2 linked regions of the Variovorax paradoxus genome follow. The protein of the gene in region 1 interacts with the protein of each later gene in a pairwise test. Links are inferred from orthologs where the notes say so. Each region holds a gene or a part of one and is shown on either strand. Other genes may lie near its edges. The genes, in order: NWF24_RS12805 and rlmB.

Region 1 (7,633 bases):
TACTCCAAAGGTTGGGTCTAAAATCCAGCCCGTTTTGTGCTCTTTCTGAATGGAGTCACAACACCTTGATTGGGCCGGTTTGCGGATGTGTTTGACTGGGTGCAACGGGAGCCGTCGCTCAGCCAGCGAAACCCAAAGAGTATAGCACGGCCGCCGGCCCCTCCTCCCTGAACCCGAGCTGCTCGCACAGCCTCTGCCTCCACCCATGAACGACCTTCACGCCACCCGTCTCGATCTTCTGGCAGGTGGCTCCGATGCACGCACCGAAATGGAGCGTGCCATCGGCATCGCCCAGTCCCCGGTCTGCGCGCACGTCTTCACCCGCACCATGTTCGACGAGGCCAGGCAGGCTGCCGCCGCGTCGAACCCCGACAGCCGGCTTTCGGGCCTCGCCTTCACCGCCAAGGACCTGTTCGACATCAAAGGCCAGCCAACGCCCGCCGGCTCCGTGGTCCTGGCCCATGCGCCAGCCGCCAACGCCGATGCCCTCGCCGTGGCACGGCTGCGCGCCGCGGGCGGCGTGCTGACCGGCCGCACCAACATGTCGGAGTTCGCCTTCTCGGGCGTCGGCGTCAACCCGCACCACGGCACACCGGCCAACGTGAGCGATGCCGCCACGCCGCGCATCCCGGGCGGCTCGTCGTCCGGCGCGGCGATCTCGGTGGCCAGCGGAGCCGCGTTCATCGGCCTGGGCTCCGACACCGGCGGCTCAATCCGCATTCCGGCGGCACTGAACGGCATTGTTGGCTTCAAGAACACGGCCCGCCTGACGCCAGCCGACGGCGCACTGCCGCTTTCGACCACTCTGGACACCGTCTGCGCCATGACGCGCTCGGTGCGCGACGCCATCACCGCGCACGAGATCCTCGCGGCGCGCCGAGTAACCGCCGGCAACGCCCCTCTGGCAGCCTATAGGCTGGCGGTGGTGAAGAACGTGTTCTTCGATGGCATCGAACCCGCCGTGTCTACCGCCTTCGAGCGCTCGCTGAAGGCGCTCCGCGCAGCCGGCGCTCGCATCGTGGAGATCGAACTGCCCGAGCTCGCAGAACTGGCCACCATCAATGCCACCGGTGGCTTCTCGGCCGCCGAGTCGCACGCTTGGCACCGCCTGCTGCTGGAACGCAGCGGCGCAGGCTACGACCCGCGCGTGGCCCAGCGCATCCTGCGCGGCGCCACAATGAAGGCCCATGAATACATCGACCTGATCCATGCCCGCCGCGACTGGATCGCCCGAGTCGAAACCACACTCGCTCCGTTCGACGCTGTGCTGTCGCCAACCGTGCCGATCACTGCGCCGTCCATCGCCAGCGTAGCGCCGGGCGCCGAGTGCGATGACGAATTCTTCCGCGTCAATGCATTGCTGCTGCGCAACCCGTCGATCATCAACATGCTCGACGGCTGCGCCATCTCGCTGCCCTGCCACGCCGCCGGCGAACTGCCGGTCGGTCTGATGCTGTGGCACGCCGCGCTGCACGACGACGCCGTGCTCGCGATAGCGCTCCAGACCGAGCGCACACTGCAAAATTAACAGCTGACACTGTCCACCTCACGGGCGTCAGCCATCTCTCTTATTCAGAACATTCAATGAAAATCGCGATCGTGGGCGCCGGCATCATCGGCGTCACCACCGCCTGGGAACTGGTTTCCGACGGCCATGAAGTGACCGTGTTCGAGCGCAGGGGCGCCGCCGCAGAAGAAGCCAGCTTCGCCAATGCCGGCGTGGTCGCTCCCGGGTACGTCACACCGTGGGCCGCGCCAGGCATGCGCGGCAAGGTGCTGCGCTCGCTGCTGTCCTCGCACGGCGCCATCAAGCTGCGCTGGCCGCTGGGCTCGCGCGACCTCGGCTGGCTTTCGCGCTGGCAGAAGGCCTGCAAGCTCGAAACCTACCTGGCCAACCGCGCCCGCATGCAGCGACTGGCCTTCTACAGCCGCAACCGGCTGCACGAGGTGACCGAGGCGCGCGAGCTCAGCTACGAACGCAGCGACGGCTACCTGGTGCTGCTGCGCTCCAAGCGCGACAAGAAGCTGGTGCAGGCCGGGCTGGAGGTGCTGCGCTCGGCGGGCAGCGTCTTCAAGGAAATCGACGCCGACGAGGCCCGCCTGATCGAGCCCGCCCTCAATCCCGACACCCCGCTGGCAGGCGCCATCCACCTGCCCGAAGACGAAGTGGCCAACTGCCGCCAGTTCGCGCTGCTGCTCAAGTGGGAGGCCGAGTCGTTCGGCGCGCAGTTTCATTTCAACTGCGACATCGCGCCGCTGAGCCGCGCGGCGCCCACCTCGCTGTCGCTGGCGAGCGGCTCCGACCCTGTGCGCTACGACGCGGTCGTGGTGTGCGCCGGCCTGGCCTCGGCCACGCTGCTTCGGCCGCTGGGCCTGCGCATCCCGATGGCGCCTGTCTACGGCCATTCGGTGAGCGCGCCGATTCGCGAGCCGCTCAACGCGCCACGCAGCGCGGTGATGGACGAACGCTACAAGGTCGCCATCTCCCGCCTGGGCCAGCGCGTGCGGGTGGCCGGCAGCGCCGAGATCGGCGGCTCGCTGGACACGATGAACCCGGCCGCGGTGCAAACGCTCTACAAGGTGCTGCACGACTGGTTCCCGGGTGCGGCCACGCTGCAGTCCGGCGTGCAGCAATGGAAAGGCGCACGGCCGATGCTGCCGGACGGCCCACCGGTGCTGGGTGCCAGCGGCATTCCCGGCGTGTGGCTCAACCTTGGCCATGGGTCGAGCGGCTGGGCGCTGTCGTGCGGCAGTGCGCGCGTGCTGGGCGACCTGATTGCCGGACAGGACCCTGGCATCGACCTCGAAGGGCTCGGGGTCGAACGGCTCAGTCTTTAGGACCCCACTGGCTCAGGGCCTCGGGGCTCGCCGGCTGCTCGACAGGCAGCGCGGGCTCCGGCGGGGGGCGAAGTCTGCTGGCAATCCATCCCAGCAGTCCGGGGCCGAGCAGTGCAAAGAAAATCAGGCACAGCGCAGCAGCACCCAGCAGGGCCAGGCGCATCAGGCCAGAAGCCGTTTCGCCCGGGACGTCGAACCACCGGATCACGCTGCAGCCGAAGCCGACATTGGCGGCCCAGGCCACGTCCCGCAGAGACACCCACCGCTTCAGCTCTGCCAGCAGGAAGACGCCCCATACGGCGCACAACAGACCCAGAACCCATCCCAGCCCGGCAATCCACGCCATCGTCGCAGCGAGGAAAAAGACAAGCGCTGCGAAAAGCAGGACAAGCAGCCAACCGACGCCTTTGAAGCTCATCCCCGGATGATAGGGAGACAGCACGGCGGCACAATGCGCCGATGCAACGCACCACCTCCGCCACCGCTGCCGAGCTGTTCAACATCGCCGCCACGCGCCGCATCGAACATGCTGCGGCGGCCGCCCTGCCCGCTCACGCGCTGATGCAGCGCGCCGGCCTCGCAGTGGCACGGCTTGCGATGGCGATTGCGCCGCACGCGCGCACGATCTGGGTGGCCTGCGGGCCGGGAAACAACGGCGGCGATGGCTTCGAGGCGGCTGCGCAGTTGCGTCACCGGGGCTTCTTTCCTGTCGTCACATTCCTGGGAGATGAAAGCCGCTTGCCGCCGGACGCCAAGGCATCGCTACAGCGTGCCCGCGATGCGGGCGTCACCTTTGCATCGACGCCGCCTTCGGCCTATGAACTGGCCATCGACGCGCTGCTCGGCATCGGATCGACGCGACCACCCGAAGGCACGATGGCCGAATGGCTGGCGAAGATGCATACGAGCGGCCAACCCGTGCTCTGCGTCGACGTGCCATCGGGCCTGAATGCGGACACCGGCACGCTGCCTCACGGTATCGACCACGCGCAAGCATCGGCCCGCACCTGCATCACCTTTCTCGCATTGAAGCCCGGCCTGTTCACTGCCCAGGGCCGCGATGCGGCGGGTACGGTATGGCTCGACGATCTGGGCTGCAGCGCATTCAAGGATCAACCAGTCGCCCGAATCGCCGGAGCACCCGATGCGCAGCCGCGCGCCCATGCCTCGCACAAAGGCAGCTACGGCGATGTCGCGGTGATCGGCGGAGCCTCCGGCATGGCGGGCGCCGCCTTGCTGGCCGGCTCGGCAGCACTGCATGGCGGCGCGGGACGCGTGTTCGTCGGATTGCTCGACCCGAGCGCGGCCCCCGTCGACACCGCCCAACCCGAACTGATGCTGCGCGACGCCCGAACGCTCGACCTGTCAGGCATGACGGCGGTGTGCGGCTGCGGCGGTGGAGAGGCGGTGCGAGAACTGCTGCCGCGCGTGCTCTCGACGGCGGCCGCTTTGGTGCTAGATGCCGATGCGCTCAACGCCATCGCGGCTGATGGCGCGCTGCAAGCACAGCTGACGTCCCGGGGAAAAAGCGGATCGCCCACCGTGATCACGCCACATCCACTGGAAGCTGCGCGCCTGCTGGGCTGCACGGTCGGCGATGTCCAGGCCGACAGGCTGGCCGCGGCCCGTCAGCTCGCCGCGCGCTTCGGTGTCGTAGTTGTGCTCAAGGGTTCGGGCACCGTCATTGCAGGCGCCACCGACACTCTGCCAGTCATCAACCTGACCGGCAACGCCCGCCTTGCGACCGCAGGCACCGGCGACGTACTGGCCGGCATGATCGGCGCTGCGCTGGCCATGCGCCGGCCAGCCCTCGAGGCAGCGCGCGAAGCCGTCTGGCAGCACGGCCACATCGCCGACACATGGCCGTCCGATGCAGCCCCGCTAACGGCCGGCACGCTGGCCCGCCGCGCGCCCGTCTGAGGAGCGAGCGTTAGCCGCGCCCGACGAAGGGCATCTTCGTCGCCATGATGGTGTGGAACAGCACGTTGGCCTCCAGCGGCAGGTTTGCCATGTAGAGCACCGACTGGCCGACGATCTTGACGTCGATCAGCGGCTCGATCGCGAGTTCGCCATTAGCCTGCGGCACGCCCTTGGCCATGCGCGCAGCCAACTCTGTCATGGCGTTGCCCACGTCCACCTGCCCCACGGCGATGTCGTACTTGCGGCCGTCGAGCGACGCAGTCTTGGTCAGCCCCTCGACCGCGTGCTTGGTCGCCGTGTAGGCAGCCGAGTTCGGCCGCGGCGCCGTGGCCGAGATGGAGCCGTTGTTGATGATGCGGCCGCCCATCGGCGTCTGTGCCTTCATCGTGCGGAATGCCTGCTGGATACAGAAGAACATGCCCGTCAGGTTGATGTCGACCACGCCTTGCCACTGCGCAGGCGTCCAGTCCTCGAACGGGCCCGGCGGGTTGCCCACGCCGGCGTTGTTGAACAGCAGGTCGACGCGGCCGAAGCGCTCGACGGTGGCGGCGAACAGAGCCTGCACCGAGTCCGCATTGGACACGTCGGTCGGCACCGCGAAGGCGCGCGCACCGGCGCCCGATTCTTGCGCCACCTGTTCCAGCGGCTCCAGGCGGCGCCCTGCCAGAACCACGCTCCAGCCGTCGCCCAGCAGCGCCAGCGCGGCGGCGCGGCCGATGCCGGAGCCCGCACCCGTGACGATGGCGATGCGGCCCTTGTTGTCTTCAGCGCTCATGCTGTCTGTCTCTTTCTCTTTTCGGTTTGTCGATGGTTCGTGCGGCGTGCAAATCTTTCTTCAGCGGCGCGGCTTGCGCCCCTTCATCTTGTTGGCAGCCTTCTTGACCGCCGACTTGAAGGCCTGCATCGCCGACTGCGGACCGGCCGTGGCCGAGGTGCCGCGCTCCGCGCGCGACTCGGCGTTGCCGGCTTCGGCCTTGTGACGCGTGCTGCGCTTGGCCGAGGCCTTGACCGGCACGCCCGATGATGCCGCACCCTTGTCCTTCATGGCACGGGCCGTGAGCTCTTCGCCTTCGCGCACGAGGCGGAAGTCGATCTTGCGGCCGTCCAGGTCGACGCGGCTTACCTGCACCCGCACCCGCGTGCCGATGGCATAGCGGATGCCGGTGCGCTCGCCGCGCAGCTCCTGGCGCATCTCGTCGAACTTGAAGTATTCGCCGCCGAGCTCGGTGATGTGCACCAGGCCTTCGACGTACATCGCGTCGAGCGTGACGAAGATGCCGAAGGTCGTGGCCGCGGTGACCACGCCGCCGTATTCCTCGCCGAGATGCTCGCGCATGTACTTGCACTTGAGCCAGGCCTCGACGTCGCGGCTGGCTTCGTCGGCGCGGCGCTCGTTGGCGCTGCAATGCAGGCCTGCGGCTTCCCAGGCCAGCACTTCCTTGGTGGGAGCGACGGTGGCCTTCTGCGGCTTGCTGGTTGGCGCTTTCACGCGCGACGCGAGCCGCTTGGCCAGCTTGGCATGCGCCTCGCCGGGCGTGGGCAGCATCGGCAGCTGGTAGCGCGTCTTCGACAGGATCGCCTTGATCACGCGATGCACCAGCAGGTCCGGATAGCGCCGGATCGGGCTCGTGAAGTGCGTGTAGGCCTCGTAGGCCAGGCCGAAGTGGCCGCTGTTGATCGGCGTGTAGATCGCCTGCTGCATCGAGCGCAGCAGCATGGTGTGGATCTGCTGCGCGTCGGGGCGCTCCTTGGTGGCGTCGGCGATTGCCTGGAACTCGCCCGGCTTGGGATCGTCGGTGATGCTGAGGCCGACACCCATGGCCTTGAGATAGCCGCGCAGGATTTCCTTCTTCTCGGGCGTCGGGCCTTCGTGCACGCGGTACAGGCCCGGGTGCTTGCCTTCGGCGATGAAGTCGGCGCTGCAGACGTTGGCCGCGAGCATTGCCTCTTCGATCAGGCGGTGCGCCTCGTTGCGCGTGCGCGGCACGATCTTTTCGATGCGGCCGGCGTCGTCGCAAATGATCTGCGTCTCGGTGGTTTCGAAGTCGACCGCGCCACGCTTGCCGCGCTGCTTGAGCAGCGCCTTGTAGACGTCGGCGAGGTTCAGCAGGTCCTTGACGCGATCCTTGCGCTTGGCGGCTTCGGGGCCGCGCGTGTTGCCAAGGATGGCGGCCACTTCGGTGTACGTGAAGCGCGCATGGCTGAACATCACGGCCGGATAGAACTGGTACGCGTAGATCTCGCCATCGGCCGCGACCAGCATGTCGCACACCATGCACAGGCGCTCGACCTCGGGGTTGAGCGAGCACAGGCCGTTCGACAGCTTCTCGGGCAGCATCGGGATCACGCGGCGCGGGAAGTAGACGCTGGTGGCGCGGTCGTAGGCGTCGATGTCGATGCCCGAGCCGGTCTGCACATAGGCGCTGACGTCGGCAATGGCAACCAGCAGGCGCCAGCCCTTGCCTCGGCCCACTTTCGCAGGCTCGCAATACACGGCATCGTCGAAGTCGCGTGCGTCTTCGCCGTCGATGGTGACGAGCGGAATGTCGGTGAGGTCAACGCGCCCCTTCTTGTCGGCGGGACGAACCTTCTCGGGCAGCGCCTTGGCCTCGGCCAGGCACTCCGCGGAAAACTCGTGCGGCACGCCGTACTTGCGCACGGCGATCTCGATCTCCATGCCGGGGTCGTCGATCTCGCCCAGCACTTCTTTCACACGACCAACGGGCTGGCCAAACAGAGCCGGCGGCTCGGTGAGTTGCACGACCACAACCTGCCCCACCTTCGCGGGACCGGTTGCGCCCTTGGGAATCAGGACGTCCTGGCCATAGCGCTTGTCTTCCGGTGCAACGAGCCAGATGCCGCCTTCGTGCAAGAG
Region 2 (7,756 bases), 1.2 Mb from region 1 along the record:
CGATCGGCCTTGAAGACGTGGAGGACCTGCGCGCCGACTTGCAGCAGGCGCTGGCGCGGATGTAAAAAATCGCTTCTCGCTCTCTGGGAGCGTCATTGGGTACCGTCTTGGGACTGCACCGTTATCGCTTACAGTAGGCCACGCGCAGTCACCCTGACTGCCTCGCCCAAGGAGAAGCAGTGGCAACACCCAATTACGGCTACGAGAAGCGCCAGAAAGAGCTGGCCAAGAAGAAGAAGAAGGAAGAAAAGCTCCGGGAAAAGGCGAACCGCAAACTCAATCCGAGCAGCGACGGCTTGGCCCCCGGAGACCCGGAAACCGACGTGGCCTCGCTCGAACGCGATCCACCCACGGTGCCCGAGTTGCCCACCAAGAACGGTTGATCCGCTCCTGGCGTACCCATCAAGAAGCCGCCGCAGGCCTGCGCCTGCGGCGGTTTTTTTATTTCGGCAGCAGCTTGCGCAGCTCGGGCCAGACGTTGTCCAGCAGTTGAGGCTGTGCCGCGGCGGTCGGGTGGATGCGGTCGGCCTGGAACAGCGAGAGCGCATCGGGCGCATCGGCCACGCCCTTGAGCAGGAAGGGCACGAGCGCGGACTTGGTCGCGCCCGCTACCTTGGAGAACACCGCCTCGAAGCGCCGCGTGTAGTCGCCGCCGTAGTTCGGCGGCACCTGGATGCCGACGATCAGCACCTTTGCGCCCGCAGCCTGCGCGGCCTTGGTGATCTGCATCAGGTTGCTTTCGGTGTCCGAGAGTGGCAGGCCGCGCAGCGCGTCGTTGGCGCCGAGCTCCAGCACCACGTGGCTGGGCTTGTGCTGTGCGAGCAGCGAGGCAAGGCGCGAGCGCCCGCCGGAGCTGGTGTCGCCGCTGATGCTGGCGTTGACCACGGTGGCCGCGATCTTCTGCTGCGCAAGCCTTTTTTCCAGCAAGGGTACCCAGCCTTCGCCGCGCTTGAGGCCGTACTCTGCACTCAGCGAATCGCCGAGCACCAGGATCACCGGCTTGCCAGCCATCGGTACCTGGGCCTGAGCCTGGGCCTGCGCCGCGGTCGTCCATAGCCCCGCGCTGCCGAGCGCGGCGGTGGTCAAGATAAAGTCACGTCGATTCAAAACCAAAGCCTTTCCATGTCCCAACCCCCGTCTGATGCAATTGTCGCCGTCGAGCATGTCTTCAAGTCCGTCACCGATTCGGCCGGCACGCTGGACATTCTGCAGGACATCGATTTCACCCTCGGCGCGCGGGAAACCGCGGCCATCGTCGGCGCCTCGGGCTCCGGCAAGAGCACCCTGCTCTCGATCATCGCGGGGCTAGACACACCAACGCGCGGCACGGTGCGCATCGCCGGCGAAGACATCTTCGCCATCGACGAGGACGAGCGCGCCGCCGTGCGCGCGCAGCGCGTGGGCTTCGTGTTCCAGAGCTTCCAGCTGCTGGGCAACCTGAGCGCGCTCGAAAACGTGATGCTCCCGCTGGAGCTGGCCAACCGAAAAGATGCGCGCAAGGCGGCCACCGAAATGCTCGGCCGCGTCGGCCTCGGCCAGCGGCTCGGGCACTACCCCAAGGTGCTCTCGGGCGGCGAGCAGCAGCGTGTGGCGCTGGCCCGTGCCTTCGTGGTGCAACCGGCGCTGCTGCTGGCCGACGAGCCCACCGGCAGCCTCGACTTCGCCACCGGTGAGCAGGTGATGCGGCTGATGTTCGACCTCAATCGCGAGCTCGGCACCACGCTCGTGCTCGTCACCCACGACCGGGGCATCGCAGCCCGATGCGAGCGACGCATCACCATCGAGGCCGGTCGTGTCGCACTTAATGAAAAAGTGGCTCTGGCGCCCGCCTGACAAGCGCAATAAGCTATTAAACATAAGTAAATAGCCAGCCACACAGGAGATATTCATGGAGGAGCTTCCGCCCGACGCCGCCCTGGCGCTGCAGCGCGGCAGGATGATCGAGGCCATCAAGATCGTGCGCGCCCGCACGGGCGTGGACCTCAAGTCGGCCAAGGACGCTGTCGATCGCTACGCCGACAGGCTGGAGCGAGGGGAAGGCGATGCCCGCGGACGCGGTGCGCCTGCCGCCGCCATGCAGGACCGCGGCTTCGCCTCCATGCCCTCCATCGCACTCGCAGCCCTGGCGCAGGGCAACAAGATCGAGGCCATCCGCCTCACGCGCGAAGCCACGGGCCTGAGCCTGTCTGCGGCCAAGCGGCTGGTCGACAACCATGACGACCCGGCGCTCGGAAGTTTCAGCCCCCTGACCCAGCACATGCCCCGCCGCCCGATGGACGAACCGGGCCGCGTACATGGCGACGGCTACAAATGGCTGCCGGCGTTGATCATCGTGCTGGCGGCGGTCATGGCCTGGTTGTTGATTGCCGGAAAGGCTTGAGTCGATGATCGTTCCCCAGTTCTGGGCCGAAGGCCGTATCCAGGAGAGCGTGGGCGGCAAGCAGTTCACCGTGCGCCGCTTCGGCTGGTCCGACGAGAGCCCGCTGGCCGCGCAGGCGCACGCCGACCAGCGCACGCGCGATGCCTTCGACCGCATCGTCCACAAGGGCGAGAAGCTCGAGCGCCGCGAACGCAAGATGCCCTACAACGGCGCCGACGGCATGCCGATCCGCGAGGAAATCGTCGAGCGCCAGGGCGACACCGTCATCACGCGCAACACCTACGGCGCGCGCTGCCTCAACACGCCCGACGTGCTGTTCGTCGACATCGACTTCGAGGAGCCCTTGCGCGGCAGCGTGTTCGGCTTTGCGCTGGTGCCGGCGCTGATCGCCGGGGTGGTCGGCGGCTGGGCTGCCAAGACCTGGCTGGGCGGGCTGATCGCGGGCATCGTGGTCTTCGTCGTGGCCTGGGTCATCGGCCAGCGCAAGAAGCGTGGCGAGCACAGCGGCAACCCTGCGCCCGAGAAGCGGGCGGCCGAGCGCATCGGGCGCTTCATGCAGCAGCACCCCGACTGGCATCTGCGCATCTATCGCACGCCCGCGGGCTTCCGGGTGCTGGCGATGCACGATGTCTTCGATCCGGCCGACACCGCGGTGGCCGACTGCTTTCATGCAATGGGCGTCGACAAGGTCTACGCACGCATGTGCCGCAACCAGAAATGCTTTCGTGCCCGGGTGAGCGCCAAGCCCTGGCGCATCGGCATCGGCGAACACATGCGGCCCCAGCCGGGCATATGGCCGGTGTCGCCCGAGAAGCTGCCTGCGCGCGACGCCTGGATCGCGCGCTACGAAAAGGCAGCCGAGGGCCATGCGGCCTGCCAGTACCTGGAGAGCGTGGGCAACGGCGCGAAGGTGCATCCGAGCGCGTTGGCTGTGCAGGAACTGCACGATGAGCGCACCCGCGCGCTCAGTGGTTTGCCGATCGCCTGACCACGCGAAAGGGGCAGGCCCCGGGGTAGGGATAATCCAGGGATGTCTTCCCCCAAAGTGATCTTCGGCTTCCATGCCGTGGGCGTGCGCATCAAGACCGCGCCTAAATCGGTGCTCGAAGTGATGTTCGACGCCAGCCGGCGCGATGCGCGCATGAAACAGTTCATTGCGCGTGCGCAGGAGGCCGGTGTGCGGCTGGTCGAGGCCGACGGCCTGCGGCTGTCCAAGCTCAGCGGCAGCCACGGCCATCAGGGCGTGGTAGCGCGGGTCGAACCCGTGGCCCAGGTCCGCTCGCTCGACGAACTGCTCGAAGGCCTCGAAGAGGCCGGCACCGTGCCCCTGCTGCTGGTGCTCGACGGCGTGACCGACCCGCACAACCTCGGTGCCTGCCTGCGCGTGGCCGACGGTGCCGGCGCGCATGCGGTCATCGCCCCCAAGGACCACGCGGCCGGCATCAACGCCACCGTGGCCAAGGTGGCGAGCGGCGCGGCCGAGACTGTGCCGTACTTCATGGTCACCAACCTCGCGCGCACCCTGAACGAACTCAAGGAACGCAACATCTGGTGCGTGGGCACCAGCGACGATGCGCCGGGCACCATTTACCAGAGCGACTTCAAGCGTCCCCTGGCGCTGGTGCTGGGCGCCGAAGGCGAAGGCATGCGGCAGCTCACGCGAAAGACCTGCGACGAGCTGGTGAGCATTCCGATGGCCGGCGCGGTCGAGAGCCTGAATGTCTCGGTGGCGAGCGGCGTGTGCCTCTACGAGGCGATGCGGCAGCGCGGCGCCTGAGCGTCTTTTTCTAGCTCTTGGGCAACGATCCACCCTTGCGGTGGAAGTAGATGAGCTCCGCCACCCGCCGCATCTGCGGTGTGCCCAGCAAGTGGTTGAACATCCAGTCGGTCTGGAAATGGTCGAAGGCCCAGCGCAGCGCGCGCTTGAGCCGGAAGCCCGGGTAGCCACGAACGAACCACGTGGCCGGGTCGCCGGCCTCGCCGCGCACGAAGCGCGCCACCGCCTCGCCCGCGCGCTCCCCGTGCAGCAGTGCCGTGTGGATGCCGCCGGCCGTCACCGGCGACACCATGCCCGCCGCATCGCCCACCAGCAAGGCCCGTTCGCGCGCTACCACCGGCAGCACGCCGCCGCACGGGATCATTCCCGCGCGTACCGCGACCGGCGGAGCGTCGCCGGGCGTGACCACCGAAGCAATCTTGCGCAGCAGCGGATCGAGCTTCAGCGCGCCCGCGCTGTTGTGCACCATGCGGCGCGCCAGCCCGATCTGGCTAACGCCGACGCCGTCGAGCGCCCAGCCGATGTAGCCGGGCGCGAGCTTGCGGTCGATGAAGCAATGCAGCAGGCCGGGCGCCATCCGCGCGCCCTGGTACTCGTGCTCGATGCCGTAGAGGAAGCGCGTGTTGCGCGACAGGCCCAGCGCCTTGGCAACGCGCGAGTGGGGGCCGTCAGCGCCCACGAGGTAGGTGGCCGTGATGCAGGGCCCTTGCGTCACCGGCACCTCCCACCGGCCGTTGAGCCACAGCGCCTGCTCGAACAGCGTGTCCAGCCGCACGTCGACGCCGCTGGCGCAGGCAGAGCCGACCATCCAGTCGAGCAGGGCGGGCGCGTCGGTGGCCCAGAACCAGTAGCCCGGCGCATGCAGGTCGACATGGCGCATGTTGGGCGCATAGAGCCGCACCCCTTCGATACGGCGCACGAGTGCCGCAGGCACTTCGGCCAGCCACGGCACGCTGTCGACCGCGTCCTTCACGATGATGCCGGTGGTGTGCAGCTTGGCGCCGGCACTGCTCTTCTTCTCCAGCACCATCACGCTGAGGCCTGCCAGGGCCGCGGCCCGGGCACAGGCCAGGCCCGCAAAGCTCGCGCCCACGACGAGAAGGTCGACCTTGATGTTGCCGGGGCTTGCTGCCGGAGCCAGGGCCGGCTGGGGCGCTGCGCAGGATGAGGAGGCGAGGGGAGAAAAGAAGCTGGAAGAAGTGTGCATGGGGCAGCCAACTGGATTCGATGCGCACCGCGGTCTGCGGTGCGCATGCGAAGTTAGCTACGCCATGTGCGTGCGGCGTGAAGCCTGTGTGAACCTGGGGGATGCACCCGGCCGCTCAGGATGGGTCCTTGCCACGCGTGCGACCGACCGCGCTGAAGATGCCGATCCCCAGCAGGATCACCGCCCCGATGCCGATGTAGAGCGTCGGCACGCCGGCGACGGAGGCGCCCCAGATGAGGCCGCCCAGGAAGATCACGAAACCGATCATGTAGAGCGCGAATGACATCGTCGTTCCTCTGGAAGCTGAGATGCCTTGCAGTATCCGGAGCAGTGGCAGGTGCCGCACAGGCATCGGCCGCCAGTGCGTGTCGGAGCTTGCCTACCCTGCGCGTGCGGCTACTCCGGGTTCGCCACCAGCAGATAGCGGCAGGCGGTGCGCCCCAGTGCCTTGAAGACCAGCGGCCGGTCCACGCCGAAGTCGAGGCAGTCGCCCGGTGCGAGCTCGAAGCGCTCGTCGCCGTAGTCCACCCGCAGAGCGCCTTCGAGCATCCACAGGCATTGCCGATAGGGCTTGCCGCTCCAGCGCGGGTAGTCGACCTGCGCCGAGCGCGGCAACTCGACTTCGACCAGTTCGATGCCGCTGCCCGCGTGCCGCTCCGCGACCTGCCGCCGCAGGTAGCCTGCCTTCGGGTCGCGCCAGACCTCCTGCTCGGCACGCGTGCGCAGGCGCTGCGGTTGCTCCTTCTCTTCCGTCAGGAGCTGCGCTAGCGGCACGCCGAGCCCGGCCGCCAGCCGCCCCAGCAGCACGGCCGTGGGGCTGCTCTGCGCGCGCTCCACCTTGGAAATCATGGCCTTGCTCACGCCCGAGCGCTCGGCCAACTCCGCGAGGCTCAGCGCTTGCGCCTGCCGCAGCGCCAGCAGCCGGGTGGCGATGAGCATGTCGATGTTCTGGCCGGGTGTATCGGCAGGAGATGAATCGTTTCTCATATGAGATTATTATTCTCCTATATTGAACGATATTTCAACGAGGACACCATGCGTCTCATCCCCTGCACAGAAGAAGCGCACTCCGCCGCGATCCTGGCCATCCTCAACGAGGCCATCGTCACTTCCACCGCGTTGTACGACTACAAGCCGCGCACGCCCGAGAACATGGTCGCGTGGTTCGCCACCAAGCGTGCCAACGGCTTCCCCGTGATCGGCGCCGTGGACGATGCCGGCAAGCTGCTGGGTTTCGCGAGCTACGGCACGTTCCGCGCCTTTCCCGCCTACAAGTACACGGTGGAGCACTCGGTCTACGTCGACAGCGCGCATCGCGGCGAGGGCCTGGGCCGCACGCTGATGGAGGCGATCATTGCCGAGGCCATCGCGCGCGACGTGCATGTGATGGTCGGCGCCATCGATGCCGCCAACGCCGGCAGCATCGCGCTGCACGAGCGCCTGGGCTTCGAGCATTCGGGCACCGTGCGGCAGGCCGGCTTCAAGTTCGGCCGCTGGCTGGACGTGGCCTTCTACCAGCGCATTCTTGCGACGCCGCTGAATCCGGTCGACGGCTAGCAGCTAGATCAGCGCGAAGAAGCGCATCACCACCTCGGCCGGGTGGCGTACCCCGGCGCCGACGAACATGCGTTCGTTGATCCACTTCAGCGAAGGCGAGGCAGTCTCGAAGCGCGGGCTGCAGCGAAAGTACACCTGTGACGGATCGACCGGCTCGCCGCGCAGCAGCTTGTCCATGACCTCGGGCGAGGCCGAACGCACCGCATGGTTCTGCACGTAGACCAGATCGCCCGCATCGGTCTCCAGGCCGTAGCGCGCGTCGAGTTCGGAAAGCGTGTCGCTCACGATCAACTGAAAGTCGCTGCCGCCCGGCAGCACGCGCGCCCGCCAGCCGTGGCCGATGGCTTCGCCGCCCGTGATCGGCACCACGCGGCGCAGCCCGCGCGGGCTGTTGCCCAGCACCTGCGGCACGCCCACCTCGACGCGCAGGTCGACGAAGTGCTCGAGCGCGGGCGCTGCGATGGGGTCGAACACGCTCATCGCCGGCAGTCGTTCAGGCAGCGGGCTTTGCTTCAGCGCTGGCGCGGTCGAGCATCTCGATGGTGCCCGCGTCGAGCTTCAGCTGCGTCGCGACCACGAGTTCTTCGAGCTGCGCGATGGAGGTGGCGCTGGCAATGGGCGCTGTCACGCCCGGGCGTGCGATCTGCCAGGCGATGGCGACCTGGCCCGGCTTGGCGTTGTACTGCTGGGCCACCTTGTCGAGCGCGTCGAGGATGCGCAGGCCGCGCTCGTTGAGATACTTCTTCGTGGTGTTGGCGCCGCGCGCGCTCTTGGCGGCATCGGCCTCGGTGCGGTACTTGCCCGTGAGGAAGCCGGCGGCCAGCGCGTAGAAGTT

What was found.
Region 2: the proteins of NWF24_RS12805 (region 1) and rlmB interact in binary tests that used the Escherichia coli proteins (3 or more experiments, as listed by UniProt). The link is inferred for Variovorax paradoxus from one-to-one orthologs.

The regions. Positions count from the first base shown.
Region 1 is NZ_CP102931.1:2,720,842-2,728,474, reverse strand. The notes cover bases 2,675-5,527. They hold NWF24_RS12805 (NAD(P)H-hydrate dehydratase), read left to right. Parts: upstream 2,675-3,297; coding sequence 3,298-4,758; downstream 4,759-5,527. Other genes in these bases: NWF24_RS12800 (SDR family oxidoreductase), read right to left, coding at 4,769-5,527; NWF24_RS12810 (hypothetical protein), read right to left, coding at 2,828-3,256; NWF24_RS12815 (D-amino acid dehydrogenase), read left to right, coding at 2,675-2,838. In the rest of the region: NWF24_RS12820 (amidase), read left to right, coding at 206-1,528; more of NWF24_RS12815, read left to right, coding at 1,585-2,674; more of NWF24_RS12800, read right to left, coding at 5,528-5,533; rnr (ribonuclease R), read right to left, coding at 5,594-7,633. UniProt on the Escherichia coli protein: Bifunctional enzyme that catalyzes the epimerization of the S- and R-forms of NAD(P)HX and the dehydration of the S-form of NAD(P)HX at the expense of ADP, which is converted to AMP.
Region 2 is NZ_CP102931.1:3,920,394-3,928,149, reverse strand. The notes cover bases 2,308-5,283. They hold rlmB (23S rRNA (guanosine(2251)-2'-O)-methyltransferase RlmB), read left to right. Parts: upstream 2,308-3,410; coding sequence 3,411-4,157; downstream 4,158-5,283. Other genes in these bases: NWF24_RS18695 (NAD(P)/FAD-dependent oxidoreductase), read right to left, coding at 4,168-5,283; NWF24_RS18705 (hypothetical protein), read left to right, coding at 2,385-3,368; NWF24_RS18710 (ribosomal protein L7/L12), read left to right, coding at 2,308-2,380. In the rest of the region: NWF24_RS18730 (PLP-dependent transferase), read left to right, coding at 1-65; NWF24_RS18725 (hypothetical protein), read left to right, coding at 180-383; NWF24_RS18720 (arylesterase), read right to left, coding at 442-1,086; NWF24_RS18715 (ABC transporter ATP-binding protein), read left to right, coding at 1,123-1,833; more of NWF24_RS18710, read left to right, coding at 1,889-2,307; more of NWF24_RS18695, read right to left, coding at 5,284-5,364; NWF24_RS18690 (hypothetical protein), read right to left, coding at 5,480-5,650; NWF24_RS18685 (helix-turn-helix domain-containing protein), read right to left, coding at 5,761-6,351; NWF24_RS18680 (GNAT family N-acetyltransferase), read left to right, coding at 6,400-6,921; NWF24_RS18675 (DUF3237 domain-containing protein), read right to left, coding at 6,925-7,401; NWF24_RS18670 (aldo/keto reductase), read right to left, coding at 7,415-7,756. UniProt on the Escherichia coli protein: Specifically methylates the ribose of guanosine 2251 in 23S rRNA.